4 regions of the Blastomonas sp. UPD001 genome follow, and region 1 is predicted to be linked to each of the others. Evidence: predicted binding sites of a transcription regulator. Region 1 holds the regulator's gene; each other region holds the start of a gene.
The links. Region 1 encodes LexA, which represses DNA repair genes until DNA is damaged. Its sites were predicted from a motif close to GTTCCNCNCTTGTTCT; they were not measured.
Positions count from the first base shown of each region.

Region 2: the regulator LexA is predicted to act here: its motif matches at 4,985-5,000, upstream of DM995_RS00890 (putative DNA modification/repair radical SAM protein).
Region 3: the regulator LexA is predicted to act here: its motif matches at 4,091-4,106, upstream of DM995_RS04120 (PA0069 family radical SAM protein).
Region 4: the regulator LexA is predicted to act here: its motif matches at 4,844-4,859, upstream of DM995_RS15715 (ribonucleoside-diphosphate reductase subunit alpha).

Region 1 is NZ_QKVT01000001.1:1,042,194-1,049,858, reverse strand. Features, by position in the region: gene DM995_RS22120 (cobalamin-independent methionine synthase II family protein) at 1-159, shown strand, start outside; gene DM995_RS22115 (nuclear transport factor 2 family protein) at 156-551, shown strand; gene DM995_RS05160 (hypothetical protein) at 596-1,009, shown strand; gene DM995_RS05155 (VIT1/CCC1 transporter family protein) at 1,144-1,845, shown strand; gene DM995_RS05150 (thiol-disulfide oxidoreductase DCC family protein) at 2,503-2,865, shown strand; gene DM995_RS05145 (FAD-binding domain-containing protein) at 2,862-4,058, shown strand; gene lexA (transcriptional repressor LexA) at 4,110-4,832, opposite strand; gene DM995_RS05135 (molybdopterin molybdotransferase MoeA) at 4,919-6,121, opposite strand; gene moaC (cyclic pyranopterin monophosphate synthase MoaC) at 6,121-6,591, opposite strand; gene trpC (indole-3-glycerol phosphate synthase TrpC) at 6,591-7,385, opposite strand; gene trpD (anthranilate phosphoribosyltransferase) at 7,382-7,665, opposite strand, start outside.
Region 2 is NZ_QKVT01000001.1:183,821-191,485, reverse strand. Features, by position in the region: gene DM995_RS00910 (TonB-dependent receptor plug domain-containing protein) at 1-1,601, shown strand, start outside; gene DM995_RS00905 (amidohydrolase) at 1,708-3,288, shown strand; gene DM995_RS00900 (alpha/beta fold hydrolase) at 3,394-4,230, opposite strand; gene DM995_RS00895 (DUF1993 domain-containing protein) at 4,340-4,909, opposite strand; gene DM995_RS00890 (putative DNA modification/repair radical SAM protein) at 5,019-6,269, shown strand; gene DM995_RS00885 (UdgX family uracil-DNA binding protein) at 6,281-7,665, shown strand, end outside.
Region 3 is NZ_QKVT01000001.1:849,419-857,083, forward strand. Features, by position in the region: gene DM995_RS04100 (electron transfer flavoprotein-ubiquinone oxidoreductase) at 1-802, opposite strand, end outside; gene DM995_RS04105 (uracil-DNA glycosylase family protein) at 887-1,684, shown strand; gene DM995_RS04110 (lytic transglycosylase domain-containing protein) at 1,749-3,443, shown strand; gene moaB (molybdenum cofactor biosynthesis protein B) at 3,447-3,974, shown strand; gene DM995_RS04120 (PA0069 family radical SAM protein) at 4,118-5,200, shown strand; gene DM995_RS04125 (hypothetical protein) at 5,210-5,776, opposite strand; gene DM995_RS04130 (polyphosphate kinase 2 family protein) at 5,936-6,715, opposite strand; gene DM995_RS04135 (tetratricopeptide repeat protein) at 6,712-7,665, opposite strand, start outside.
Region 4 is NZ_QKVT01000001.1:3,092,551-3,100,215, reverse strand. Features, by position in the region: partial or broken gene DM995_RS21955 (DNA repair protein RecN) at 1-1,037, opposite strand, end outside; gene DM995_RS15725 (MlaA family lipoprotein) at 1,249-2,220, shown strand; gene DM995_RS15720 (fumarate hydratase) at 2,638-4,161, opposite strand; gene DM995_RS15715 (ribonucleoside-diphosphate reductase subunit alpha) at 4,932-6,899, shown strand; gene DM995_RS15710 (endonuclease domain-containing protein) at 6,974-7,357, shown strand; gene DM995_RS15705 (ribonucleotide-diphosphate reductase subunit beta) at 7,456-7,665, shown strand, end outside.

The sequences.
Region 1 (7,665 bases):
GAGCGCTTCGTCGGGATCGTCGGCGCGGACCGGGTGATCGCCAGCACCGATTGCGGCTTCGGCACGTTCGCAGGCTATGGCAAGATCGACCCGCTGGTCACGGCGAAGAAGCTCAAGGCGATGCGCGAGGGCGCGGATATCGCGGCGGCGCGGCTGTGACCCCGGCGGAGCGGCAGGCGATCGAATGGGAATGCGCGCGGCTGGTCGCGCTTTATGCCAACCTCAACGATGCGCATCGCTGGGAGGATGTGGTCGCGCTCTATCATCCCGACGGGCTGATGACGCGCCCCACCGCGCCCGATGCCGAGATTCGGGGGCACGAGGCCATTCTCGCCGCATTCAAGGCGCGTCCGCCGCGCACCACGCGGCATTTCTGCAGCAATGTGGTGATCGACGTCGAGGACGCGGAGCATGCCAGGGGTGAAAGCGCGATCCTGCTGTTCACCGGCAGCGGAGCGCCGCTGGTCGGATCGTTCCTCGACCGTTTCGTCGCCACCGCCCAAGGCTGGCGCTTCCTCGAACGGCGCGGGTCGCTGACCTTCCAGCCCTGAACCGGGCTCAGTGCCCTGCGGGCGCTGGCCTGGCCGCGAAGATATTGCCCGGCAGCCTCGCCGCCAGCACCACGGTGATCGCAAGCAGGCTGGCGATCACGGCAATCGCCACCGTCGAGGGCGACCGCGCGGGCAGCGAGGCGGCGGCCGCCGCTGCCGAAGCGATGGCGGTGGCGTTCGACGTGCAGGAAATGGCCGATACCGATGTCGTCCAGGCCGATGCCGCCTGGTCCGCCTGGCAGCGCAGCCGCGATGGCGCCAAGGCGCAAGTTGCCGCTGTGCTCAAGCTGCGCAAGGGCTATGATCTGGGCGCGATCGATCTGGCCGACCTGCTGCTCGCCGAGCGCCAGACGCAGGACATGTTCCGCGCGGAGGTGCAGGCGCGCACCGAGGCGCTGCGCGCGATCACGCGCATCCTCATCGACAGCCACAGCATCTGGATCAGCGACGAACTCTAGAGTGATTTCGAGTGAAATGGAACATTTCACGGCTCGGAAATCACGGTAAAACAGAAAGTTAGACCCAGCTTTTGATTCCATCAAAGGCTGGGTTTAAGCAATGGTGCCGCCGCGGCACGCTCAGGGGAAAGACCATGCCAAGAGTACCGATGCATGCCGAAAGCCACCAGATCGCACGGATCGGCTGGCTGCGCGCCGCCGTGCTGGGTGCGAATGACGGGATCGTCTCGACCGCCAGCCTGATCCTCGGCGTCGCGGCCTCGGGCGCGGACCGGCAGGCGCTGCTGGTCGCGGGCGCGGCGGGGCTGGTCGCGGGCGCAATGTCGATGGCGGCGGGCGAATATGTCTCGGTCAGCAGCCAGTCGGATACCGAGGCGGCGGACCTGGCGCGCGAGCGGGCGGAACTGGTCGACGATCCGGAGTTCGAGCGCGCCGAGCTGGCGGCGATCTATGTCGGGCGCGGGGTCGATCCGGCGACGGCGGATCTCGTGGCGGAGCAGATGATGGCGCACGACGCGCTGGGCAGCCATGCGCGCGACGAACTGCACATTAATGATCTGACCGCGGCGCGGCCGCTTCAGGCGGCTCTGGCCTCGGCGCTGACCTTCACGGTCGGCGCGCTGCTGCCGCTGTTGCTCGCGGGTCTGCTGCCGATGGGGTCGATGGTGGTCGGCGGGGCGGCAGGATCGATCCTGTTCCTCGCGCTCCTGGGCGCGATCAGCGCCCGGGCCGGGGGTGCTCCGGTGGCACGTCCCGTGATCCGCGTCGTCTTCTGGGGTGCGCTGGCCATGGCGCTGACGGCGGGGATTGGCAGGCTGGTCGGCGCTGCGGTGTAGTCGGGCCTCAGGTCGGTCAGACGACGACGCCAGGGCCGATGCTGGCGGCGATGAAGACGACCGACGAGATGGCGGCGAGAGCGGTGGCGATGACGTTCATGATGGTGGTTCCTGTGTGGACGCTGGCTGGAGCGGTGTCGATCAGACGATGATGCCGGGGCCGACGCTGGTGGCGACGAGGATGACCGAGCAGATGGTGGCAAGAGCGGTTGCGAGAATGTTCATGGGGAAGGTCCTTTCGATTTCGGTGTGAGGTGCGGGCTGCCGATCAGGCAACGACGCCGGGGGCGACGCTGGCGGCGATGAACAGGCTGGAGGTCAGGATCGCGAGGGCGACGGCGGCGATCTGGCTCTGGGCGTTCGAGAAGAGGGTCATGATGGTGTCCTTTCGTTTGTATCTGGTGGTTCCGAACCGTTCGTCCGGAGATGCCAGATACACTGCACAGGCCGTGCCAAACCGAAAAAGGGTAGGAATTACAGTGGAATAGCTTATTTGAGAGGCTCGCTCGACATGAACGGATGCTGACTGTTGGGAAAATTTCCCATTAATCGGGATCGGTGGATGCCGGATATGGCCCCATTTGCGAGGGCGCATCCGTTGCGACAGCTCAGCGCGTATCTATCTCGACCAAAGACGAACCATATGGGGTGGCGCGCGTGCACGGGAACAAGCTGGAAGTCTGGTACGATGGCGCGTGCCCACTCTGCACCCGAGAGATCGCGCTCATGCGGCGGCTCGACCGGCGCGGGGCGATCGCCTTTATCGACGTATCGACGCCCGGCGGCTCTTGCCCGCTCGACCGCAAGGCGCTGCTCGAACGTTTCCATGCGCGCGAGAAGGGCGTGATGCTCTCGGGCGCGGCGGCCTTCGCGGCGATGTGGCGCGCCATTCCATTGCTGCGTCCGCTCGGCCTCATCGCGCGCTGGATGCCGGTGCTGGCGCTGCTCGAACGGGCCTATCTGCGTTTCCTGAGGATCAGACCACGTCTGCAAGGCCTTTTCCGGGAGCGCCGGGCATGAACGGACTGTTCGAACCGACGCGCGCCGCCGGGCTCAAGCGGATGCAGGATTTCGTGCCACGCGCTGGTCGCACCTATGCCGAGGGGCGCAACAGCGATCTCGGGCCCGACCGGCCGAGCGCGGTGTCGCGGCTCTCGCCCTGGCTGCGCTATCGCCTGCTGAGCGAGCAGGAGCTCTGCGCGGCGGTGCTCGAGCAGCATTCGCTCGCGGCGGCAGAGAAATATGTGCAGGAAGTGCTCTGGCGCACCTATTGGAAGGGCTGGCTGGAGATGCGGCCCGGCATCTGGACGCGCTTCCTCGCCGAGCGCGACGACCAGCGCGAGCGGCTGCGCAATGTCCGCGCGCTCGAACAGGCGGAGGGGGGGCGCACCGGAATCGAGGGTTTCGACGACTGGGCGCGCGAGCTGGTCGAGACAGGATATCTGCACAACCACGCGCGCATGTGGTTCGCCTCGGTCTGGATCTTCACGCTGCGGCTGCCCTGGACGCTGGGCGCGGATTTCTTTTTGCGCCATCTGGTCGATGCCGATGCGGCGAGCAACACATTGTCCTGGCGCTGGGTCGCGGGCCTGCAGACCGCGGGCAAGACCTATCTCGCCACCGACGACAATATCGCGCGCCATACCGGCGGGCGGTTTGCGCCCAAGGGACTGGCGAAGAGGGCCGAGCCGCTGACCGAAGCGCCGGTGCCAGCCGCGTCACCGCTGCCGCAAGCGGGGTCCGCCCAGGGCGCTCCGGCGCTGCTGCTGGTGACCAGCGAGGACATGGCGCCCGATGCGGCGCTCTGGCGCGGAGCCGATATCCGGGGCATTTGCATCGCGGCCGATCCCGCTTTGCTCTGGGGCGACAGGTCACGCGGCTTCGTCGCCGAGGCGGCCCGCGACATGGCCGCTCTGCTCGGCGAGATGAGTGCCGGGCCGGTGAAGCAGGTCGATGGGCTGGACGCCGGGGCGGTCGCGCAGGCGGCACGCGCCGCCGGTGTCAGCCGGGTCATTACGCCTTATGCGCCGGTCGGCCCGGTAGCGGCGCGGCTGGCGGACATCGCCAGGGCACTACAGGGCGAAGGGATCGAACTCGTCCAGGTCCGCCGCGACTGGGACGAGACCTTCTGGCCGCACGCGCGCAAGGGGTTCTTTCCGTTCAAGCAGCATATGGGGCGGCTGCTCGAGGACATGGGGCTCACGCGCACCTGAGACGGCGCGTGAGCAAAACGGGCCCGGCGCGCGCCGGACCCGCGTTCGGCATCAGTGATAGCGGCGCAGAAGGCCTGCCAGCTTGCCCTGCACCTGCACCTCGTGCGGCGCGTAGTACTGCGGCGCATAGGACGCATTGGCGGGATCGAGCCGGATGCGGCCGTTCTCGCGGCGCAGATATTTGAGCGTTGCCTCCTCGCCGCGCACCAGCGCGACCACGATCTCGCCGTCGCGCGCGGTTTCGGTGCGCTTGATCAGCGCGAAATCGCCGTCGAGAATGCCCGCCTCGACCATCGAATCTCCCGACACTTCGAGCGCATAATGCTCGCCTGCACCGAGCAAAGCGGCGGGAACGGGAAGGATCTCGGTGCCCTCGAAAGCCTCGATCGGCGCACCGGCGGCGATGCGGCCGTGCAGCGGGATCTCGAGCACATTGCTGTTCGCCGGTTCGGGCAACACCGCCTTGCGCACCGCGTCCATGCTGACGATATTGCTCCTCGCGGCGTCGGCGCGCGCGGCGGCAGCGGCGGCCAATTCCTTCTCGCGCGGCTTCACGCTCGCCTCGGGCAATTTCAGGATTTCGAGCGCGCGCGCGCGGTTGGGCAGGCGGCGGATGAAGCCGCGTTCCTCGAGCGCACTGACCAGCCGGTGCACGCCCGACTTGGACTTGAGATCGAGCGCTTCCTTCATTTCCTCGAACGACGGCGAGACGCCATCGGCCTCCAGCCGTTCCTGGATGAAGCGGATCAGGTCATGTTGCTTGCGGGTCAGCATCGCCGATGTTCCTTTCTGCGCCGAACCTACGTTCGAACGAATACGGAACAATTACGAAACAAAGACGGTCAGGTCAAGACCTTGTGTCAAGTCGGCTGCGCAAGCGCGATATAGTCGATCGGTTCGCCCGGTTGGACGGCGGCTGCATGCGCGGGGCGCACCACCAGCGCATCGGCCCGGTGCAGCGCGAGCAGCGCGCCGCTGTCCTGGTTGCCGAGGCGCACCAGCCGTCCGTCATGCCAGCGCGCACGCACAAAATCCTGGCGTGGGCCGTTGGCGGGGAAGGGATCGCCTGCGATTGCTTGCGAGATCACCGGCACAAGTGCCTGATATCCCAGCATCTGGCGCACCAGCGACAGCAGCAGCAGCGTCGCGGTGACATAGGCCGACACCGGATTGCCCGGCAGCCCGAGCACGATCGCATCGCCCAGCTTGCCTACCATCACCGGCTTGCCCGGCCGCATTGCGATCCGCCAGAAATCGACGGCGCCGCCGCCATCGGTGAGCGCGGGCTGGATGAGATCGTGATCGCCCACCGATGCGCCGCCGGTGGTGACGATGATATCGGCCTGGCTGTGCTCTTGCAGCGCGGCCGTGATCGTCGCGCGGTCATCGGGCAGCAGCGGCGGGACGATCAGATCGCAGGGAAGGCCCGCGAGCAGCGCGGCGAGCATCACGCCATTGCTCGCCGGGATATGCGCGGGCGAGGGGAGCGGTTGGCCCGGCGGCACCAGCTCGTCGCCGGTGCTCAGGATCGCGATGCGCGGGCGCGGAAACACGCTGAGCGCGCCATGCCCCGCCATCGCCGCGAGCGCGATCAGCCGTGCATCAATGATCGCGCCGGCGGCGGCGAGCAGCGCTCCGGTCGCGAAATCATGCCCTGCGCGGCGGATATGCGCGCCAGGCGCCGCAGGGCCATCGCCGGTCAGCGTCAGCCGGTCGCCGTCGCGCGCGACATCCTCCTGCACCACCACGCAGTCGGCGCCGTCGGGGATCATCGCGCCGGTGGAAATGCGCGCGGCCTCGCCTGCGCCGATCGTGCCTGAAAAGGGCCGCCCCGCCGCGCTCTCGCCGATGACTCGCCAGGGGCCGGGCAGGTCCGCGCTGCGCACGGCATAGCCGTCCATCGCGGACAGATCGGCGGCGGGCTGGTTGCGCTTCGACAGCAGAGGCTCGGCCAGGGTCAGGCCGGTCGCGTCGACCAGCGATAGCGTAACGGGGGGACGGGGTGCAGCAAGCGCAAGCAGGCGGTCGCGCGCCTCGTCGAGCGCGATCAGCCCGCCCGCCATCAGCCGGCGGTCCAGTCGCCCGACTTGCCGCCGCTCTTGGCGAGCAGCCGCACGGGTCCGATGACCATCGCCTTGTCGAGCGCCTTGGCCATGTCGTAGATCGTCAGCAGCGCGACGCTCGCGGCGGTCAGCGCCTCCATCTCCACGCCGGTCTTGCCGTTGGTCCGCACGCGGGTCTCGACGCGCACGCCGGTCTCGACATAATCGAAATCGACCGAAACGCTGGCGATCGGCAGCGGGTGGCACAGCGGGATCAGGTTGCTGGTCTGCTTGGCGGCCATGATGCCCGCGATGCGCGCAGTGCCCAGCACGTCGCCCTTCTTGATGTCGCCCGCGCGGATCGCGGCGATCACCGCCGGGGCCATGGCGATGACGCCCTCGGCCACCGCCTCGCGAACCGTATCGGGCTTGGCCGAGACATCGACCATCTGTGCCGCGCCGGTGGCGTCGAGATGGGTGAGCTTGTCCATCAGGCCGCCGCTCCGGTGAGCAGCTGTCGCGTCGCGATCGTCACGTCGGGCTGGCGCATCAGCGATTCGCCGACCAGGAAGCAGCGCACCCCGTGCCCGCTCAGCCGGGTGCAGTCGGCATGACTGTTGATGCCGCTTTCGGACACCGCGATGCGGCCTTCGGGGATCATGCCGACCAGCCGCTCGGTGGTGGCGATATCGGTGACGAAGCTGCGCAGGTCGCGGTTGTTGATGCCGATCAGCGGCGAGCGGAGCTTGAGCGCGCGCTCCATCTCGGCATCGTCATGCACCTCGACCAGCACGTCCATGCCATGGTCGATCGCGGCGCTCTCGATCTCGGCCATGGTCGCGTCGTCGAGCGCGGCAACGATGATCAGCACCGCATCGGCACCGAGCGCGCGGCTTTCGGCGACCTGCCAGACATCGACCATGAAGTCCTTGCGCAGGCAGGGCAGGGCGCATGCAGCGCGCGCGACGACGAGATAATCGTCATGCCCCTGGAAATAGGGCTCGTCGGTCAGCACCGAAAGGCACGCCGCGCCGCCGGCCTGATAGTCTGCGGCATGCGCGGCGGGGTCGAAATCGGCGCGGATCAGGCCCTTGGAGGGGCTCGCGCGCTTGATCTCGGCGATCAGGCCGAAGCCCTCACGCGATTTTTCCAGCAGCGCGCGCGCAAATCCGCGCGGGGCGGTGGCAGCGGCGGCACGACGGTCGAGCTCGGCCTGCGACATCAGGGTCTTGCGCCGTGCGACCTCCTGCCGCTTGACCTCGCAAATCTCTTCCAGCTTGTTCATGCGGCGGCTTTCGTGAAATCGATCCAGCAGTTGAGCAGCGCGTTGGCGAGCCCCTTGTCGATAGCCTCGGCGGCTTCCTCGGCCCCTTCGGCGAGGCTTTCGACCTCGCCCGCGATCAGCAAGGCGGCGGCGGCGTTGAACAGCACCGCATCGCGATACGGCCCGGTCTCGCCCTGGAGCAGGCGGCGCAAGGCAGCGGCATTATGCGCCGCATCGCCGCCGCGGATCGCCTCGATCGGGTGCGTCGGCAGGCCGGCATCGCTGGCCTGCCAGCGCTTCA
Region 2 (7,665 bases), 860 kb from region 1:
TCTATCGCTATGTCGCGGGCCTCAAGGGCGCATTCGACACGGGCAGCATCGCGTGGAGCTATGACGCCTATTACCAGCTCGGCATCGCCAAGACGCTGGAGCGGCTGACCAACACCTGGGTGACGTCGCGCCTCGCGCTCGCCACCGATGCCGTGCGCAATTCGGCGGGCACGATCGTCTGCCGCTCGACACTGACCAATCCCACGAACGGCTGCGTCCCGATCAACCGTATCGGGCTTGCCACGCCCAGCGAGGCGGCGCTCAACTATATCTTCAACGATGGCCTGCAGCCCTCGCGGCGGCAGCGACTGCAGCAGGATGTCGCCGCGATCACCTTCCAGACTGCCCGCCTGTTCGAGAACTGGGCGGGGCCGGTCAGCCTCGCTTTCGGCGTGGAATATCGCCGCGAGGAAGTCGACGGTTCACTCGATCCGGCAGCGCCGAACAATCTGGGCTTTCTCTACGGCAATTACCGCGTCACCACGGGCGATTACGACGTGAAGGAAGCTTTCGTCGAGACGGTGTTCCCCGTCTTCGAAGGGGCCGACCTCAACGGCGCGCTGCGCGTCACCGATTATTCGACCTCCGGAACCGTCGTCACCTGGAAGCTGGGCGGCACCTGGCAGATCATCGACGATTTCAAGCTGCGCGTGACCCGCTCGCGCGATATCCGGGCGCCCAATCTCAACGATCTGTTCGCCCCAGGCACCGCGCGCACCAACACCGTCAACGTGCCGGTGGCGGGCGGCGGCACCCGCGCCGACACGTTCCTCGAGCAGATCACCGGCAACCTCAACCTCGCCCCCGAGGTCGCGCGCACCTGGGGCGTCGGCGGGGTGTTCATGCCTAGCTTCCTGCCGGGCTTTGCCGCCTCGGTCGACTATTTCGACATTTCGCTCAGCGGCGCGATCGCCACGCTCACCGCGCAGACCACCGCCAATCTGTGCTTCGAACAGAATGTCGCGTCGCAATGCGCGCAGATCGCCTTTGCCGCACCGAACGACATCAGCACGATCACGCTGGTTCCCTTCAACTTCTCGTCGGTCAAGGTGCGCGGCATCGATTTCGAGGCGAGCTATCGCGCGTCGATTGGCCCCGGAAACCTGACGCTGCGCGCGGTGGTGTCGCACTATATCGACAATATCACCGACAACGGCATCAACGCGCCGGTCGACCTGGCCGGGCAGAATGCGGGCGGCGGCGATGCCACGCCCTCGTGGAACTATCGCCTTTCGGCCAATTACGACACCGAAAGCTGGTCGTTCAACCTGGTCGGTCGCGGCTTTTCCGACGGCGTGTACAACAACAATTTCATCGAATGCCAGAGCGGCTGCCCGCTCTCGACCCCCGATTTCCGCACGATCAACACCAATCATATCGACGGCCAATGGTATCTCGACCTGTCGGTGACCAAGCGGTTCCAGATCGCCTCGTCCGAGGCCGAGGTGTTCCTCTATGTCCGTAACGTCTTCGATACGGACCCGGTGCTCGTCGGCAATGGCCCGACCGGCGACAATACCCCTGCCTATCCGCAGACCAACCGCAACCTCTACGACGTGCTCGGCCGCGTCTTCCGAATGGGGGTGCGCTTCAAGCTGTGACATGCAGACACGATAGGGCACGCTTGCTCCGCTGCATCGGGCCCTATCGTGACCAGAGCGAGCCAGATCCAAACCCACGCCACGAAAAACCAGGAACACCAAGACAATGAAGCATGCCAAGAAACTGCTGACAGCGCTGCTCATGGCCTCGACCCCGCTGACCGCCCAGGCCAAGGCGCCTGCCGCGATGAAGAAGGAGGCGATGGCCGAAGTCGACGAGCAGGCCAAGCTGGTCCAGGAAATGGTCGATTCCGTGTTCAGCTTCCAGGAGCCGGGCTTTCAAGAATACCAGACCGCCGACTATCTGACCGGCATCCTCGAGAAGAACGGCTTCACCATCACCAAGGGCGTGGCGGGCATCCCAACCGCCTGGACCGCGACGTGGAGCAACGGCGATGGCCCGGTGGTCGCGCTGGGCTCGGACGTCGACGGGCTGCTCGGCCTGTCGCAGATGCCGGGCGTACCGCAACTGAAGCCGATCGTACCGGGCGCGCCGGGCCATGGCGAAGGGCACAATTCGGGCATGCCGCTGATCGTTGCCGCCGCGATCGCCGCCAAGGAAGTGATGATCAAGCACGGGATCAAGGGCAAGCTGATGCTCTGGCCCGGCGTGGCCGAAGAGCTGCTGGCGACCAAGGCCTATTATGTCCGGGCGGGGATGTTCAAGGATGTGGACGTCTCGATCTTCACCCATGTCGCGTCCAGCTTCGGCACCAGCTATGGCGATTCGGGCAATAACGGCATGGTTTCGGTCGAATACACGTTCAAGGGCATCACCAGCCATGCCGCAGGCTCGCCCTGGTCGGGGCGCAGCGCGCTCGATGCGGTGGAACTCATGAACATCGCGTGGAACATGCGGCGCGAGCATCTGCCGCTGACGCAGCGATCGCATTATGTGATCACCAATGGCGGCGGGCAGCCCAATATCGTTCCGGGCGAGGCATCGGTCTGGTATTATTTCCGCGAGCAGAATTTCGCCTCGATCCGCGATCTCTACAATACGGGCAGCGACATAGCCGAGGCGGCCGCCAAGGCCACCGGCACCTTTGTCAGCCGCCGGGTGCTGGGCTATGCCGCGCCGAATTACGGCAACAAGCCGCTCGCCGAGGCGGCGCAGGCCAATATCGAGATGGTCGGCATGCCCAAATGGTCGCCCGAGGACCAGGCGTTCACCAAGGCGGTGCAGGAGGCGCTGAAGTTCAAGATCGCGCCGCTCAAGACCACGGTCGAGCCGCTGTCGACACCGGAAACGCGCGGCACCTCGACGGGCGGGGGCTCGGACGATATCGGCGACATCATGTGGACGGTGCCGACGATCACCATCCGCTTCCCGTCGAACATCCCCAGCATGATCGGGCACAACGTCACCTCGGCGATCGCGATGGCGACGCCTATCGCGCACAAGGGCGCAGTCGCAGGCGCGAAGGCGGTCGCGCTGACCGTGCTCGACGTGATGACCACGCCCAAGCTGGTCAGCGACGCCAAGACCTATTTCACCACGGTGCAGACCAAGGACCAGAAATACGATCCGGTGCTGACCCCCGAGGACCAGCCGGCGATCCACCTCAACAAGGAGCTGATGGAGCGCATCCGGCCCGAGCTGAAGAAATATTATTATGACCCCAGCAAATACGGCTCGTATCTCGAGCAACTCGGGATCAAATATCCTCAATTGACGCCCCAATAGGCCCGGCACAGGCTCTCGAAGCCTGACCTACGCGCACCGGACCGTCCCTTGCGTGGGATCGCAAGGGGCGGGCCGGCGTTCGGGAGCACCCCTGCCGCCCCGCCACTATCGGCGAATGAAATCCAGGATGTCGGCGTTGAGACGATCCGCGTTGACCGTCAGCATGCCGTGCGAAAGGCCTTCATAGATCTTCATCTCGGCGTGCGGCAGAAGATCCGCCTGCAGCAGCGCGGCATTCTGGTAAGGCACGACCTGATCGTCATCGCCGTGAAGCACCAGCGTCGGCACGGTCATCGCCTTGAGATCGTCGGTCTGGTCGGTCTCGCTGAACGCCTTGATGCCCTCGTAATGTGCCTTGGCACTGCCCATCATCCCCTGGCGCCACCAGTTCTCGACCACGGCCTCGTCGGGCTCCGAGTCCTCGCGGTTGAAACCGTAGAACGGGCCCGAGGCGACATCGCGAAAGAAGCTCGCGCGATTGGCGGCGAGAGCGGCGCGAAAACCGTCGAATACCTCGATATCGAGCCCGCCGGGATACCGATCGGTCTTGAGCATGATCGGCGGCACCGCGGCCACGAGCACCGCCTTGGCGACGCGGCCTTGCGGTATGCCGTGCTGGGCGACATAGCGCGCCGCCTCGCCGCCGCCGGTCGAATGGCCGATATGGACAGCGTTCCTGAGGTCCAGATGCGCGGTCACGGCGGCAGCATCGGCGGCATAATGATCCATGTCATGCCCCTCGCTCACCTGCTCCGACCGGCCATGGCCGCGCCGGTCATGCGCGATCACACGGAAGCCCTGCCTCAGGAAGAAGAGCATCTGTGCGTCCCAGTCGTCCGACGAGAGCGGCCAGCCATGGTGAAACATGATCGGCTGGGCGTCTTTCGGCCCCCAGTCCTTGTAGAAGATCTGCGTGCCATCGGATGCGGAAACATAGGCCATGGTGGTTCTCCCGTTGCGGACAGGCAGCATAGCTGCGGAAAAGGTTGGAAAGATGACGCCGATATGGTGCTAATCCGCCAGCACCGTCCCCTGGTAGCCGGCGCGCAAATCAGTCCCGCCCCGGCATCGTTCCGGGGCGCAGATAGGGCAGCAGGTGCCCGACATAATCGATCTTGCCCAGCGGTGCCCCCTGCGCACGGAGGATGGCGTAGGCGGTCATCACGTGGAAATAGAACTGCGGGATCGCCCAGTCGCGGGCATATTGGGCCGCGGTAAAGTCGAAGATCATGCCCATCGGCAGTTCATGCGCGATCGGCTCGTCGTCCGCGACATCGGCCAGACCATTGGCGGCTGCCTCCACGATGGCAATGGTATCGGCAATCCGTGCCTGGGCATCGGCAATGGTCCAAGGCCCTGTGCCCGAGTCCACGCCCTCACCGCGCAGCGCCGCGATCGCGGCCGGAAAATCCTGCCCCTGCAGCCGCGCCATCGCCTCTTGCGCCTGGACGCAGGCAAAGCACACCTGGGTGAAGAGCGGGAACATGTCGGGCGCCAGCCGCGCCTGCATGATCTGCGCCGATTGTTCGGGCTCGAAATGCTGCTCGGCCTTGCCCAACCAGGCCGAAAGCGCGCCGAGCATCTGCACGAACGTGGGTACGAGGGTATCCTTGAGTGTCATCTGGCTTTCCTTCCTGCGATGCCGCACCTTAGCCGCGACGCAGCGCAAGCAAAGCCTGCGCATTGAAAATAAACTGTTCTTTTTTTGTTCCGCACCCTATATCCGGGGAATGAGCGAAAAACCGATTCTGCAGAAGCTGGCCGTGCTCGCCGACGCGGCGAAATATGATGCCTCGTGCGCTTCCTCGGGCACGGTGCGTCGCGATTCCACCGGCACCAAGGGTATTGGCTCGACCGGCGGCATGGGCATCTGCCACAGCTATGCGCCCGATGGCCGCTGCATCTCGCTGCTCAAGATCCTGCTCACCAATTTCTGCATCTATGATTGCCGCTTCTGCATCAACCGCGCGTCGAGCAACGTGCCGCGCGCGCGTTTCAACCCGGCGGAGGTGGTCCGGCTGACGCTCGATTTCTACAAGCGCAATTATATCGAGGGGCTGTTCCTCTCCTCGGGCATCATCCGGTCAGAGGATTACACGATGGAGCAGCTGGTCGAGGTCGCGCGGCTGCTGCGCGAAGAGCATCGGTTCGGCGGCTATATCCATTTGAAGACCATCGCGGGGGCCTCGCCCGAGCTGATCGCGAAAGCGGGTCTCTATGCGGACCGCCTCTCCACCAATGTCGAGCTGCCCACCGAGGATGGCTTGAAGAGCTTCGCGCCCGAAAAGAAGCCGCAGACCATCCGCAAGACCATGGCCAATGTCCGGGTCGGCGTCGAGGATGCGGTCGAGGCGCGCAAGGACCGGCTGCTGAAGAAAGCGAAGCCGCCGCGCTTTGCGCCCGCAGGCCAGTCGACCCAGATGATCGTCGGTGCGGATGGGGCGCGCGACGACGATATCCTGGCCTCGGCGACCAGCCTCTATTCGGGCTATCGCCTGCGCCGCGTCTATTATTCGGCCTATAGCCCGATCCCCGACGCGAGCAGCGACTTGCCCCCGGTGCGCCCGCCGCTGATGCGCGAACACCGGCTGTACCAGGCAGACTGGCTGCTGCGCTTTTACGGGTTCGATCGCGCCGAGATCATGGCCGGGGCGAACGAGGGCATGCTCGACCTGTCGATCGATCCCAAGCTCGCCTGGGCGCTGCAGCGGCGCGAGAGCTTTCCGGTCGATATCAACCGCGCCCCGCGCGAGATGCTGCTGCGCGTGCCGGGGCTCGGCACCAAGGCGGTCGACCGCATCGTCACCGCGCGCCGGCTGGGAGCGATCCGCATCGGTGATCTCGCACGCCTCACCGCCTCGGTGAAGAAGGTGCTGCCCTTTATCACCACGCCCGACTGGCGGCCCGGCGGGCTCACCGACAGCGCCAATCTGCGCGCGCGCTTCGCCCCGCCGCCCGAACAGATGAGCCTTGCGCTTTAAGGCAGATGGCGATGCGCGAGATCATCCTGCAGCAGCCGGGGGAGTTTGACGAATGGCGCGGCCATGCACGCGGACTGCTCGCCGCGCGCGTTCCGCCCGAGGATATCGTCTGGCGGTCTGTCTGCGAAAGCGCCTCGCTCTTCGCCGATCCCGCGCCGCTGCAGCCGCAGCGCACCGTCACCCTCCCCCGCGAACTGGTCGCCATCGCCGACCGGGTGATCTGCCATCGCGATGAGAGCGTGCCCTCGCGTCTCTATCGCGTGCTGTGGCGCGCGCTCGACGATCGCAAGCTGCTCGAGCGGCGGACCGACACCGATACCGACTGGCTGATGCGCGCGGACAAGGCGATCCGCCGCGACCTGCACAAGATGCACGCCTTTGTGCGCTTTCGCAGGCTGGGCGAGGATGAAACCGGGCGCGAGCGCTTCATCGCCTGGTTCGAGCCCGAGCATCGCATCCTGCGGCTGGGTGCGCCTTTCTTCCGCAAGCGCTTCTACGGCATGGACTGGGCGATCCTGACCCCCGATGCCCGCGCGATCTGGCATGCCGAGGAACTGCATCTCGGCCCCGGCGGCACGCGCGACGAGGTGCCCGATCACGACGTGGTCGAGGACCAGTGGCGGACCTATTATGGCGCGATCTTCAACCCCGCGCGCGTCAAGATCGCCGCGATGCGCGCCGAGATGCCCAAGAAATACTGGCACAATCTGCCCGAGGCGCAGGATATCGCGCCGTTGATCGCGGGGGCCGAGGCGCGGGTGGAACGGATGCGCGAGACAGCCGTCTCGCTCGCAAACCCCCGCAGCGACAAATGGCGCGCGCGCGGCGAAGCGGAGACGGCCATGCCCGAAGCCATCACATCGCTGGAGGATCTGGGCCAGGCGGTGCGCGCCTGCACGCGCTGTCCGCTGCACTGCAACGCCACCCAGGCGGTGACCGGCGAAGGCCCGCGCCAGGCGCGGATCATGCTGGTCGGCGAACAGCCCGGCGACCGCGAGGATCTGGAAGGCCGTCCGTTCGTCGGACCGGCGGGACAGTTGCTCGACGAGGCGCTGGAAGAAGCCGGGCTCGACCGCTCGACGCTGTACGTCACCAACGCGGTCAAGCACTTCAAGTTCGTCGCGCGCGGCAAGCGGCGGCTGCACCAGAATCCCAGCACCGGCGAGATCGATATCTGCCGCTGGTGGCTCGATCAGGAACGCGCGCTGGTCCGGCCCGATATCATCGTCTCGCTCGGCGGTAGCGCGCTGCGCGGGCTCACGGGCCGGTCGAGCAGCATCTCCTCGATGCGGGGCACCGCGCACGCGCTGGACGACGACGCGCGGCTGGTCGCGACGGTACACCCCTCGTTCCTGTTGCGCCTGCCCGACCGCGAGCGCGCCAGGATCGAGCGCGC
Region 3 (7,665 bases), 190 kb from region 1:
AAGACAGCGCGACCACGAAGCCGAGCGCGACCTGGCCATTGGCCTGATGATAGAGGAAACCGCCGCCCCAGGCATCGTCGAGTGGCCAGCCCTGGGTATGGATGACCCGGCCCGGGACATGCTTCTTCGGGTCGATGTCCCACAGTTCCTTCAGCCCGATGCCATAGACCTGTGGCTCGCAATTGGCCTCCAGATCAAACTGGCGCTTGAGGATCTTGGTCAGATGGCCGCGCGCGCCTTCGGCGAAGAAGGTGTAGCGCGCGTGCAGTTCGAGCCCCGGGGTGTAATCCGGCTTGTGCTCGCCGTCCTTGCCGATGCCCATGTCGCCGGTGGCAACGCCCTTGATCGAGCCGTCCTCGTTGTACAGGATTTCAGCTGCCGCAAAGCCGGGGAAGATCTGCACCTCCAGCTCTTCGGCCTTTTCGGCGAGCCAGCGGCACAGATTGCCCAGGCTGCCTGTATAGGTGCCCTTGTTGTGCATGAACGAAGGCGTCGTGATGTGCGGGATCGCCATCTTCTTCGACTTGGTCAGCACCCAGTGATGGTTCTCGGTCACCGGGGTGGCCGCCATCGGGCAGTCCTGATCGCGCCAGTCGGGGATCAGCTCGTCGAGCGCTTTGGGATCGAACACCGCACCGGACAGAATGTGCGCGCCGACTTCCGAGCCTTTCTCGATGACGCAAACCTCGATCTCGGCATTGTTTTCCGCAGCCAGCTGTTTGAGCCGGATCGCCGCAGCCAGGCCGGCAGGGCCCGCGCCGACAATCACGACGTCAAATGGCATGGATTCGCGTTCACTCATCTCGTGTTCCCCGTTGCTCAGGATAGGGCCTGTGCCATAAGGCGTGGCCATGGCCCTTCCCGTTCACTCCAATAGCGCTGCAGCGTGCAAGTCAACCCGCTTTGGGGCATCAACGTGCTGACACCGGTGAACGATCCGCTGCGCGAGGCACAAAGCCTGGTCGACTGGTGGCAGCTGGCGGGGGTCGAATGGGATTTTGCCGATACGCCCAATGACTGGCTGGCCGATGACGCGCCGCCCGCCCGTGCGCCGGCGGCACCGCGCCCTGCGCCGCAGCGCGCGCCGGTGGCCCCCGATCGCGCACCCGTTGCAGCCGTTGCCCCGGCTGCAGCGGACCTGGTTCTGCCCGAAACGCTCGAAGCCTTTGTGGCAGCCTGGAGCAGCGGAACGCTCGCTGCGGATGGCGGGGACGGACGCCATGTCGCGCCCGCTGGCAGGCAGGGCGCGAGACTGATGGTGCTGACCGGCGCGCCCGAGCGCGACGATCAGGACAGCGTGCTGTCGGGCCGCGCGGGTCGTCTGGTCGAAACGATCGCGCGCGTCTGCGGCTTCGCGGCGGACGACCTCTACCGCGCCTCGCTCTTCCCCCGACTGGTTCTCGACAACCAGGCGGCGATCCCGCATCTGGGTGTCTGGACCCGCATCGCCCGGCATCATATTGCGCTCGTCGGGCCGGAAATGCTGGTGGTTGCAGGCGAGGACACCGCCAGGGCGCTGCTCAGCCACGACCCGTCGCAAAAGCCAACCGATTTGCATTTTCTTAACCATGGTGACCGAACTGTCAAAACCGTGGTCACGCGCAAGCTCAGCCTGATGTTTCATCGCATCGCGCAGGAGAAGAGCATGGCGTGGCAGCAATGGCAGAAGCTGCTCGTGGAGTGAGACCTTGCTGAAGAAAGCGCTGATCATCGCCGGGGGTGCGGCCCTGATCTCCTGCCAGCCAGCCATGGCCGAAGAATCATCCTATAGCTATTTTTCCAGCCGGATGGCCAAGACGCAGGTCCCCGACTTGCTGTCCTCGTCCGAGCGCGACTATTATGCGCAGGTCTTCGGCGCGATCCGTGGGCAGAACTGGGCCAAGGCGAGCGAGCTGCTCGACGGCCGCGACAAGGGCGTTCTGCACGACATCGCCCGGGCCGAGCTGTTTCTCGCCGCCAATTCGCCGCGCGTCGAAATGGGCCCGCTGCTGAGCCTGCTCAACGCCGCGCCCGATCTGCCGCATGCCGAGCGCCTCGCGATCCTGGCAACCAAGCGCGGCGCGACGATCCTGCCCGATCGCCCGCAAATGGTGCGCATGGCGAATTTCGGCGGTCTGACCCGGCGAGGCAAGCCGCGTAGCTTCGCCGATGGCACCGTGCCCCCCACGCTGGCGGCGACGATCCAGGAACGCATCGTCGCCGACGATCCCGCCGGTGCGGCAGCGGCTCTGGCCGAGCAGGTCGATTTCCTGAGCCCCCAGGCGCGCACCGAGCTCCAGCAGCGCGTCGCCTGGTCCTATTATCTCGAGAACCGCGACCAGGAAGCGCTCGACATGGCGCGCGCCGCCACGCTGGGTTCGGGCGAATGGCTCGGCGAGGCGCACTGGACCGCCGGGCTGGCCGCGTGGCGCCTGGGCAATTGCGCCGCCGCGCTGCAGGGCTTCGAAGGCGCCGCCGCCAATGCCTGGAACGAGGAACAGCGCGCCGCCGGCTATTACTGGGCCTCGCGCGCGGCGACGCGCTGCCGTCGCCCCGATCTGGTCCAGGCCAATCTGCGCGCGGCCAGCCAATATGGCGAGACGCTCTATGGGGTTCTTGCGGCCGAGCAGTTGGGCCTGGCCGACAGCGCGATCCGCGCGCCCGATTTCAGCGACAATGACTGGAAGACGCTGAAGGACCGGCCCAATGTCCGCCGTGCGATCGCGCTGACGCAGATCGGCGAATCGACGCTCGCCGATCAGGTGCTGCGCCACGAGGCGCAGATTGCCGGCGACAGCGCGCACGATTGCCTGCTGCGCCTCGCGCGCGATTTGTCGATGCCGCAGACGCAGATGTGGCTGGCGCAGAACGGACCGCAGGGCAGCCGCCCCGATGCGTTCGCGCGCTTCCCCTCGCCGCGCTGGGTGCCGGTGGAAGGTTGGCGCGTCGATCCGGCTTTGGTCTATGCCCATACGCTTCAGGAATCGAACTTCCGCAGCGATGCCCGCAGCCCCGCCGACGCGCGCGGGCTGATGCAGGTGCGCCCCGGCACCGCGCAGGACATGGCGCGCGCGCGGGGCCAGTCGCTCGATGCGAGCGCGCTCTACCAGCCGGCGGTGAACCTCGAATACGGCCAGCGCTATCTCGAATTCCTCAACACCCGGCCCGAGACCCAGGGCCTGCTGCCCAAGATCATCGCCGCCTATAATGCCGGCCCGCTGCCGGTCAGCCGCTGGAACGAGAAGGTGCGCGACCATGGCGACCCGCTGCTGTTCATCGAATCGATTCCCTATTGGGAAACGCGCGCCTATGTCGGAATCATCCTGCGCAATTACTGGATGTACGAAAAGCAGGCGGGCGTGAATTCGAAGAGCGCGACCGGCCTGGCCCAGGGCATGTGGCCGCGCTTCCCGCATGCGGGCGGCATCGAGCTGGTGCGGCTCGACACGGTGCAGAACAACTGAGCGATGGCGATCGACGAATCGCGGGTCTTCAAGCCCATCAACATCGCGCTGCTGACCATTTCGGACACACGCACCGCTGCCGACGACACCTCGGGCGACATCCTGGCCGGGCTGATCACCGGCAAGGGCCATCGGCTGATCACCCGCGCAATCGAGAAGGACGATGTCGAGCGGCTGGTCGTCCGGCTCAACAACTGGATCGACGATCCCGAGATCGACGCGATCATCTCGACCGGCGGCACCGGCCTCACCGGACGCGACATCACTCCCGAAGCGCTCGACCGGGTCAAGGACAAGGATATTCCGGGCTTCGGCGAGCTGTTTCGCTGGCTCAGCTATCAGACCATCGGCACCAGCACGGTGCAATCGCGCGCCTGCGCGGTGCTCGCGCGCGGCACCTATATCTTCGCGCTGCCCGGATCAAACGGCGCGGTGAAGGACGGCTGGAACGGCATCCTCAACGAACAGCTCGACAGCCGCAACCGGCCCTGCAATTTCATCGAGCTGATGCCGAGGCTGCGCGAGAAATAGACCGTTTGCTTTTCCCCTGATCGTCACTCCCGCGCAGGCGGGGGCTCCGCTTTCCCGTCGCAACAAACGGTAGCGGGATTGTCGCGTGGGCGGGACTGACGAAAGCGATGGCCTTTGTTCCCGAAATGTTCTAAAAGCAGGGCATGTCTGCCCACCCGCCCCCTCTCAAAGGCCGAGGCGCACCACTGAACCGCGAGTCGGTGCGGTTCAACCTGCCGGTGCGCGAGGCCGATGGCGACTGGCTCGACCAGCGCGCGGCGATCGACGACAGCCCGGCGCCCTTGCGCACCAGCGTGACCATCGAGCATCCGCGATCGATCATCTCGCGCAACAGTTCGCCCGACCTGCCGTTCGACCAGTCGATCAACGCCTATCGCGGTTGCGAGCATGGCTGCATCTATTGCTATGCCCGGCCCACCCATGCCTGGCTCGATCTTTCGCCCGGGCTCGATTTCGAAAGCCGGCTGTTCGCCAAGCCCGATGCGGCCAGGCTGTTGCGCGCGACACTGCGCAAGCCCGGTTATGTGCCCAAGGTGATCGCGCTCGGCACCAATACCGACCCGTACCAGCCGATCGAGGCGGATTATCGTATCACCCGGTCGATCCTCGAGGTCTGCCTCGAAGCGCGCAATCCGGTGGCGATCACCACCAAGTCCGACCGCGTGCTGGGCGATATCGATCTGCTCACGGAGATGGCGCGGCACGATCTGATCGCCGTCGCGCTGTCGGTTACCACGCTCGATGGTGCGATGGCGCGCACGCTCGAACCGCGCGCGGCGTCTCCGCGCAAGCGCCTCGCCGCGATCCGAGCGCTGAGCGAGGCGAGCGTGCCGACGCATATCAACGTTTCGCCCGTCATCCCCGCGATCACCGATCACGAGATCGAGGCGCTGGTCGCCGCCGGGGCCGAGGCTGGCGCGCTCTCCGCCTCCTACATCCCGGTGCGGCTACCGCACGAAGTCGCGCCACTGTTCCGCGCCTGGCTCGATGCGCATTTTCCCGATCGCGCGGGCAAGGTGATGGCGATCATCCAGCAGATGCGCGACGGCCGCGACAACGACCCCGATTTCGGCTCGCGCATGCGCGGCAAGGGCCCCTGGGCCGACCTGATCCGCACCCGCTTCCGCCTCGCGGTCAAACGCGCGGGACTCAACCAGCACAAATGGGTACTGGACGCATCCCACTTCCGCGCCCCGGCGGACGGGTCGCAGGGCGAGCTGTTCTAAAGCGAGATATTATTTGCCAGCGGGTGTGATCTTCAGGTCGGTATAAAGAAACTCGCCCGTCGAGCAGATGATTCTGATTGCGGACAACGGTTGACCGATGATCATGCTGGTTTGCTCGCCCCCCACCGACATCGCAATCGCATTGCCATCATAGCGCATCGTGAAGGCCAGTTCCTGCATAGCCGGCTGGAGGCCGAAAGGTTCGGACTCGGTTCGCGACCCGGCTTTGTGTTCCTCCCATTGCAAGAACTGCACAGCACCCTTGCCAGCCCGCTTGTCGACCATCTTGGCGGGCAAGGCCTGCAGCATGAACCCTGCGCCAGCGGTCGGTGAATCGCTTGCATCCGCCAGACGGCTGACGGCGGTGAGGCGGGTCAATGGCGCCCATTTTCCAACTTCGGCCAAGGTGCGTACTTGTACCTTGCCCTGAATGTTGAAACCGCCTGACGGGACAGGCAGCACCAGCGACGAAAAATGGCCGGACGCAGTATCGCAATCATAGATGATGCCCTGATCGGCGGTCTGAGATGCGGTATTACCCAGCAGGACGAGCAGCAAGGGAGCTAATTTCTTCATAGGCACACAATTCGACAGAAGGCGTTTGTTTGCAACCCAATATCATCGCCAAATTGGTTCCAATGACCCAGCACCTGTAGCTGTCGAAATTCGATCCTTTTCGCTTCAGACGTCCGCCTGTCTAATGCGCGAATAGGCTGTTCGAGTCACAGGCAGTGCTTATCCCTTGTAGCCAAACGCCTCCTTCGCCAGCGCCACCAGTTCGGGATCGGCATCGGGCAGCGATTTGGGCACGCTCGCCTCGAGCCGCTCGGCGATATGCGTCAGCACGGCAACGCGCGCCGCCTTCTTGCTGTTGCCGTCGAACACCTTCCAGGGGGCCCAGCGGGTGTCGGTCTGGCGGAACATGTCGTGCATCGCGTCGAGATAGTCGGCCCGCTTGGCGCGGTTGCGGAAATCGTCGTGCGTCACCTTCCAGCGCTTCTCGGGGACGGACAGCCGGTCGGCGAGGCGCTTGTCCTGCGTTGCCTGCGTCACGTGCAGGAAGATCTTGATGATCGCGGTGCCGCCATCGACCTGCTGCGCCTCGAATTCGTTGATCTCGTCATAGCCGCGCTTCCATTCGCGCTCGCTCGCGAACTGCTCGACGCGCTCGACCAGCACGCGGCCGTACCAGGAGCGATCGAAGACCGAGATTTCGCGGCTGCCCGGCAGCTTCTGCCAGAAGCGCCAGAGGAAATGCCGGTCCTTTTCGTACGGCGTCGGCGCGCTGATCGGCCAGACCTGGAAATAGCGCGGGTCCCATTCCGCCGTCATCCGCTTGATGATGCCGCCCTTGCCCGCCGCGTCCCAGCCTTCCATGACGATGATCGCGCGGTGGCCGTGGACGATGTGCCGGGCATGCGCGTGCGACAGCCGCTCCTGCAGGTCCTTGAGCGCAGCATCATAGTCGCCGTCAAAGGCGGCGCCCTTCTCATAATCGGACAGCTTGATGGTCATGAGCCCGTTCCCCCCAGTCGCGCCTCGCGGGCATTATAGTCGCCTTCCGCCACCTGCCGCGCCGCGATCCGGTCGAAGGCCGCACGGATCGCCGGTTCGCGCGGCAGCAGCGTCTGCGCCTGGCGATAGCGGGTCAAGGCTTCGTCGAGTTCGCCGCGCTGTTCGGCGCACAGCGCAAGGTTGAAGACGATCGAACTCTGCCCCGGCACCTCGGTATCGAGCGCCTGCCAGATCGAGCACGCCTGGCCGGGGTCGCGGAAGGTCGCCTTGAGCGCATCCTTGAACCGGTTCGACTGGTCCTTGTCGAGCCCCTTGCGACCTTCGAGCACGCGGATGGCATCGCTGCGGAAGACCGGGGCGATGTCGGCCCTGACCTCATCCGCGACCTGTTCGACGAGCAGCGAGACCGTATCCGGCAGGCTGCGGCCCGGCTCGCGATCGGGGCAGATCACGACCTGATCGCTCTTGTATATCTGGCGCTGATAGACGATCGCGCCGTCGTCGATCCGCGCCAGGCGAAGCGACGGGTTGAGCGAGACGATCCGGCGATTGCAGCGGATCTTCACCTGCTCCTCGCGGATGCACTTGTTGTTGCCGTCGCGCTCGACGCATTCCTTGCGATTTTCCTCGACCGGCTGGTTCTGCACCTGGGCGTTGGCGATACCCGACAACAGGGCATCGGCCGGCGCGGTGGAGCGCTCGACCACCAGCTTGAAATAGGGCTGGCCATAGACGGTGACCTCGGCCAGCACGCCCTCGAGCGCGAATGAGAGCTCGCGTCCATCGCGACCGCCGAAGCGTTCGACGACCAATGAGCCGACCTGCGCGGCGTCGCGATCGCGTGCGGGATAGAGCGCATCAATCGTCAGCGTCTCGGCCTGGGCGGCGCCTGCCCATCCCAGCCCGGCCATGACCATCGCCAGGCGCTGCTTGCGCGCCCGTGATCCAAG
Region 4 (7,665 bases), 2.1 Mb from region 1:
TTGTCCAGCTCGGCGACATTCGCCCCTCCCGATTCGAGCGCGGCCCAGTCGGCCTGCATCCGCTTCAGCAGGTCGGGCAGCAGGTCGCCCGCGACATTGTGCTTGCGGGCGAGCGCGCGCAGATCGAACAGCCGCCGCTCGAGCTCGTCGAGCCGCACCGCGTCATAGGTCAGCGCCTCGGATGCCGCGCGCAGCTTGGCCTCGGCATCGTCGGCCTCGATCATCGCGCGGTCGAGCGCCTCCATCGCCTCGTCGAGCAGCACATGCTCCTCGGCGATCCGCCCCAGCTTGCGCGCCGCGCCGCGCAGCAGCGCCAGCGCCCCCTTCGATCCCTCGAATGTCTCGAACAGCTCGGCGAGGTCGCCCGAGAGCCGCTCGCCCTTCTGCATCGCGGCGCGCTCGCCCGCCAGTTCCTCTTCCTCGCCCGGTTGCGGGCCGAACGCGGCGAGCTCTTCCAGATTGTGCTCGAGAAGTTCGCGGTCGCGCATCGCGCTCTCGATCGCCTCGCTCGCCGTCGTGAACGCGCGCTCGGCCGCCTGCCATTCGCGCCACGCCGCAGCAACGCGCGCGACATCGCAGCGCCCGAAACTGTCGAGCAGGTCGCGATGGCCTTTGGGGTTGATGAGGCCGCGATCGTCATGCTGGCCGTGAATCTCGACCAGCATCGCGCCCAGATCGCGCAGCAGCGCGGCAGAGACCGGCTGGTCGTTGACGAACGCACGGCTGCCGCCATCGGCGCGCACCTGCCGCCGGATCAGCAGCGGCTCGCCCGGCTCCTGCGCGATATCGTTATCCTCGAGCAGCGCCGTGATACCGGCATGATCGCCGGTATCGAAGCCCGCGATCACCAGCGCCCGCTCCGCCCCCTGGCGCACCAGCCCGCTATCGGCGCGCGCGCCCATGGCCAGACCCAGCGCATCGAGCAGGATCGACTTGCCCGCCCCGGTCTCCCCGGTCAGCACGCCCAGGCCTGGACGAAACTCCAGATCGAGCGCCTCGATCAGCACCAGGTCACGAATGGCGAGCGAAAGGAGCATGGTGCCAGCCTTAGAACAGACAGGGGACATGTGGGAACAGCTTTTTGGGGCTCTTCGCCGCACCGACGGCGCGCCAGCGCGGAATTTCGCACCGGCGTCATTGACTTGTCACGATGCGCGCCATAGCTCGGGCGAACGGGGCCTGGAATGCGAAGGAAGACGACGCGGTGGTGACCTGTAACTCCCCCCTCCGGCCCGGCGATCGCCGCGCATGAGCCTGGTGGCGCTCCCCTTTGCGCTGGCGCTGGCATCGCTTCAGCCGGGGGGTTCGGAACCCGCTCCGGTTGCCGCTCCGATCGAGGCGCCGACCGCGCCTGCCACGACGCTGCCGCCATGCCCCGTGACCGACCAGCTCGCCGCTGCACCCGCCGCGCCGCCGCAGGACCCCGCACCATCGCCCCAGCTCGACACGATCATCGTCACCGCGCGGCCCGATTCGCAGCCGGGCGATCCGATGCTGCAACTGAATGCGCAATCGTTCGAGGTGGTGCAGGATGTCGACGAGGCGCTGGTAGGTCCGGTAGCGATGGCGTACAAGGACGCGGTGCCCAAGCCCGTGCGGCACGGCATCCGCAATTTCCTGCGCAACCTGACCGAGCCGATCGTGGCGCTCAATTTCCTGCTGCAGCTCAAACCCGGCAAGGCGGCGGAGACCGTGGGGCGGTTCGCGATCAACAGCACCCTCGGCATCGGCGGGCTGTTCGACATCGCCAAGCGCGATCCGTTCAAGCTGCCCTATCGGCGCAACGGCTTTGCCAACACGCTCGGCTATTACGGGGTGGAGCCGGGGGCCTATCTGTTCCTGCCACTGATCGGCCCCACCACGGTGCGCGATCTGGCGGGCGGCGTGGTCGATGGACTGCTGCTGCCGACCGTCGCTGGCGCGCCGTTCAACGATCCCTATTTCACCCTGCCCGCCGCGACGCTGAGCGCGCTGCAGGGGCGCATCCAGATCGACGAGCAATTGAACGCGCTGCGCAACCAGAGCCGCGACCCCTATCTCGCGGCACGCGATTTCTACCTGAAGCGCCGCCAGGCCGAGATCGACGCGCTCAAGGGCAAGGTGGCGTACCCGGATGGCGACCTGCCCTTTGTCAATCCGGGCACCGGCGGACCGATCGCGGTACCGGTGACGCCGGTGATGCCCTCGGCGCCGGCGGTGAACTGCGTGCCGGTGGGGTGAGGGGCAGCCCTAACGCGCCTCACCACCGCCGCTTAGCCTGAGCCCGTCGAAGGCCTTGCGCGACGGCGGGCCCGATAACCCTTCGTCATCCTGAACTCGTTTCAGGATCCATCGCGCCCCAAAAGCCGAAGCCGCGTGGGGAGAAATGGACCCTGAAACAAGTTCAGGGTGACGGTTGATAACAACGCCGCCAGCGCACCAAAGCTTCCCTCCCTGGCCAGCGAGGGGTTGGGGGTGGTTCGTCTGCGCGCAGGGTAGCTGAACGACTGCTCTCTCCCCATCAGGGGAAAGACACGCAGGCTTGCCAGCTTGCTGGCTAGCCGTAGTTGAGAGGGGCAAGCGGCAGCGCATTCCCCTCTCCCAACCCTCTCCCCTGAGCCGCAGGCGAGCAAAGCTCAACGGGAGAGGGCATTAGGCTCACGCCCCCTGCAACAGCCCTTCCCTGGCGATCTTGTCGCGCCACACGAGCGGGGCGAGCTGGTGCACGTTCTTGCCCTCGCTATCCACCGCGACCGTGACCGGGAAGTCGCTGACCTCGAACTCGTAGATCGCCTCCATACCCAGGTCATGGAAGCCGACGACGGTGCTGCCCTTGATCGCGCGCGCGACCAGATAGGCAGCGCCGCCGACCGCCATCAGATAGGCGCTCTTGTGGTCGCGGATCGCCTCGACCGCCGCGGGGCCGCGCTCGGCCTTGCCGACCATCGCGAGCAGGCCTTGCTCCAGCATCATGCGGGTGAACTTGTCCATGCGCGTCGCGGTGGTGGGGCCGGCGGGTCCGACGATTTCCTCGCCCACCGGATCGACCGGGCCGACATAATAGATCACGCGGCCGCGAAACTCGACCGGAAGCTCCTCGCCCTTGGCGAGCATGTCCTGGATGCGCTTGTGCGCCGCGTCGCGCCCGGTGAGCATCTTGCCATTCAAGAGCAGCCGGTCGCCCTGTTTCCAGCTCTGCACCACTTGCGGAGTCAGATTGTCGAGATCGACGCGGATCGCCGCCTTGTCGGGCGTCCAGTTGACATCGGGCCATTCGTCGAGCTTGGGCGCTTCGAGATAGGCCGGCCCCGAGCCGTCGAGGCTGAAATGCGCGTGGCGCGTCGCGGCGCAATTGGGGATCATCGCGACCGGCTTGCCCGCGGCATGGCAGGGAGCGTCCATGATCTTGACGTCGAGAATGGTCGAAAGCCCGCCCAGCCCCTGCGCACCGATGCCGAGCGCGTTGACCTTGTCGAAAATCTCGATCCGCATCGCTTCCAGATCGGTCTGCGCCCCGCGCTCCTTCAGCGGACCCATGTCGATCGGCTCCATCAGCGCCTTCTTGGCGAGCAACACCGCATGTTCGGCCGTGCCGCCGATGCCGATGCCGAGCATGCCCGGGGGACACCAGCCCGCGCCCATCTGCGGGATCATCTCCAGGACCCAGTCGACGATATTGTCGCTGGGGTTCATCATCTTGAACTTGGACTTGTTCTCGCTGCCGCCGCCCTTGGCCGCGACATCGACATGCACGTGATGGCCGGGCACCATCTCGACATGCAGCACGCAGGGGGTGTTGTCCTTGGTGTTGCGACGCGTGAACGCGGGATCGGCGAGCACCGAGGCGCGCAGCTTGTTGTCCGGGTGCAAGTACGCACGGCGCACGCCCTCGTCGACAATCTCCTGCAGCGAGCGCGAGGTATCGTCGAGGCGGCAGTCCATGCCCCATTTGACGAACACGTTGACGATTCCGGTATCCTGGCAGATCGGGCGATGGCCTTCCGCACACATCCGGCTGTTGGTGAGGATCTGCGCGATCGCGTCCTTGGCCGCGGGCGACTGCTCCGCCTCATAGGCCTTACCGAGCGCGCGGATATAGTCCATCGGGTGGTAATAGCTGATGAACTGCAGCGCGTCGGCGACGCTCTCGATCAGGTCGGCGGCTTTGATGGTCACGGTCATGGCATTCCCCCGGGAAACTGGACGCGCTCTCGTGGCGCGGGCGGATGAACTGCGACCGTCTCTATTGTGGGCGCAACGCTATCGCAAGCGGCGGCACAAGGGAATGGGGGTGGTAACCGCACTGGCGGCCAGCTTTACACATAGGGTCCGAAATGTCAGAAATCGTTTGGACGTGTGAAACACGGTGATCTCCCTGCCGTAGCACTGGTTTGTGCCAGGAGCGCGTGCGAGGAACTCGGGAGGCCTCGCCACACGTCCACCACATTCCATGGCGCTCCCGTCCAACCCGCATCATCCACAGCCCCCAATTAGCCGTGCACAAGCCTGTGGAGAGGAAATTGTGGGCAAGCCGCATTTGCCCTCTTGCGATTTTTCGGACCGGCTTTTTCCCGCGCGTCGCGCCGCCTCGGTCCGGTTGCGCCAGCGACGAACGGAATCCCACGCGCGACGAACGGTTGGCCTAATTAACCATTTACCCTCTTGCGCCGGATTCAGGAAAGGGCACTATAGGTAGTGGGGGATGCGGACGGGGCATACCAATACCAGTGGGTTACACGAAGCGCGGGGGCAGACATCGGCCTTCACGTCAAGGGCGTTTTGCCTCTTTCGGGCCTTCTGTTGGGGATAAGTTTTCCCCCGTCGCGGGCCACAAGATGCTATACGGGACGCTTGCGCCCCGAGTCGAACAATTGCGGAACAAAGTTTCCCATCAACGGTCTTACGGGGGCGTCATGGATTTCAGAGATACGGGCAAGGGTAGCGCAGACAATATGGGTGAAGCAGATGTACTTGACGCAGCCGCAAAGGCAGATTCAGGCGCAGGCGCAAGGATCGCGTCCGGCGAGGCCAATGCCGCGGAAATGGCGCTGATCGCCATGGCCGCCACCCAGGCTGCTGCCGCCGCCAAGCCCGCCGAGGCTCTGGACAGCAAGACCGTCGCTGCGCGCCGGTTCCATGTCGTGACCGACAAGAGCCGCGACGATCTGCTCACCGATTTCGGCAAGGAAACGCTCGAGGACCGCTATCTGCTGCCCGGCGAATCCTATCAGGACCTGTTCGCGCGCGTCGCCGATGCCTATGCCGACGATCAGGAGCACGCCCAGCGGCTCTATGACTATATCTCGAAGCTGTGGTTCATGCCCGCAACGCCGGTGCTGTCGAATGGCGGCACGGGTCGCGGCCTGCCGATCAGCTGCTATCTCAACAGCGTCGACGACAGCCTGGAGGGCATTGTCGGCACCTGGAACGAGAATGTCTGGCTCGCCTCGCGCGGCGGCGGCATCGGCACCTATTGGGGCAATGTGCGCGGCATCGGCGAGCCGGTCGGCCTCAACGGCAAGACCAGCGGCATCATCCCGTTCGTGCGCGTGATGGATTCGCTGACCCTCGCGATCAGCCAGGGCTCGCTGCGCCGCGGTTCGGCCGCCTGCTATCTCGACGTGTCGCATCCGGAGATCGAGGAATTCCTCGAGATCCGCAAGCCCTCGGGCGATTTCAACCGCAAGGCGCTCAACCTGCACCATGGCGTGCTGCTGACCGACGAGTTCATGGAAGCGGTGCGCGACGGCGCCGATTTCAACCTGCGCAGCCCCAAGGACGGCAGCGTGCGCGGCACCGTCAACGCGCGCGCGCTGTTCCAGAAGCTGGTCGAGACGCGTCTGGCCACCGGCGAGCCCTATATCGTGTTCAACGATACCGTGAACCGCACGATGCCCGCGCATCACCGCGAGCTCGGCCTCAAGGTCTCGACCTCGAACCTGTGCAGCGAGATCACGCTGCCCACGGGCCGCGACCACCTGGGCAACGACCGCACCGCCGTGTGCTGCCTGTCCTCGCTCAACATCGAGACCTGGGACCAGTGGCACGACGACAAGCGCTTCATCGAGGACGTGATGCGCTTCCTCGACAATGTGCTGCAGGACTATATCGACCGCGCCCCGCCCGAAATGGCGCGCGCGCGCTACAGCGCGATGCGCGAACGCTCGGTCGGCATGGGCGTGATGGGCTTCCACTCGTTCCTCCAGGCGCGCGGCCTCGGCTTCGAATCGGCGCTCGCCAAGTCGTGGAACATGAAGATCTTCAAGCACATCGCGGCCAAGGCATCCGAAGCCTCGATGCTGCTCGCCAAGGAACGCGGCCCCTGCCCCGACGCCGCCGACCAGGGCGTGATGGAGCGTTTCAGCTGCAAGATGGCGATCGCGCCGACCGCGTCGATCAGCATCATCTGCGGCGGCACCAGCGCGTGCATCGAGCCCATTCCGGCGAACATCTATACCCACAAGACGCTTTCGGGCAGCTTCGTGGTCAAGAACCCCTATCTGGAAAAGCTGCTGCGCGAAAAATCGAAGGATTCGACCAATGTGTGGAATTCGATCCTCGAAAAGGGCGGCTCGGTCCAGCATCTCGATTTCCTGAGCGCGGAGGAAAAGGACGCGTTCAAGACCAGCTTCGAGATCGACCAGCGCTGGCTGCTCGAACTGGCAGCCGACCGCACGCCCTATATCGACCAGGCCCAGTCGCTGAACCTGTTCATCCCGGCGGACGTGGACAAATGGGACCTGCTGATGCTGCACTTCCGCGCATGGGAGCTGGGCATCAAGTCGCTCTATTATCTGCGCTCCAAATCGGTCCAGCGCGCAGGCTTTGCCGGCGGCGTCGAGGCGGACAACACCATCGACGCGCCCAAGTTCGAGCTCGGCGAAACGACGGATTACGACGAGTGCCTGGCCTGCCAGTGACAAATTCCCTCTCCCAGCGGGAGAGGGAGGGAGCCGCGCAGCGGCGGAAGGGTGAGGGTGACAGGCGGGCCATAATGCGCACCTATCGCAATCAACCATCCGGCACTGTCCCCCGCGCCCGCCAGTTGCGCCGCGACGCCACGGATGCGGAGCGCGCTCTCTGGCTGGCGTTGCGAGAGAATTTCCCGACTGCGCGGTTTCGTAGACAAGTGCCGATCGGGCCGTATTTCGCGGATTTCCTTAGCTTCCGGGAGAAGCTGGTGATCGAAGTGGACGGCGGCCAGCACGATCAGCAGGCAGAATATGACGCGGCCCGCACGCGCTTCATCGAAGCACAGGGCTATCGGGTCATCCGGTTCTGGAACAGCGATGTGCTGCCCGACCCGGAATATGTTGTGGACGCCATATCCCTCTCCCTCAAGGGAGAGGGAAGGAGCGACGAAGTCGCGGGAGGGTGAGGGCGACAGCCTGAACCCCGCCGCATCACCCTCACCCTCCCAGGCTTTGCCTGGGCCCCTCCCTCTCCCGTGGGGAGAGGGGAATTCGGAGTAACACGATGTCTCTCTTGGAAGCCCGCACTCAGTACAAGCCCTTCGAATATCCCTGGGCCTATGATTTCTGGAAGCGCCAGCAGCAGATCCACTGGATGCCCGAAGAGGTGCCGCTGGGCGAGGATTGCCGCGACTGGGCGCAGAAGCTCTCCGATCACGAGCGCAACCTGCTGACGCAGATCTTCCGCTTCTTCACCCAGGCCGATGTCGAGGTG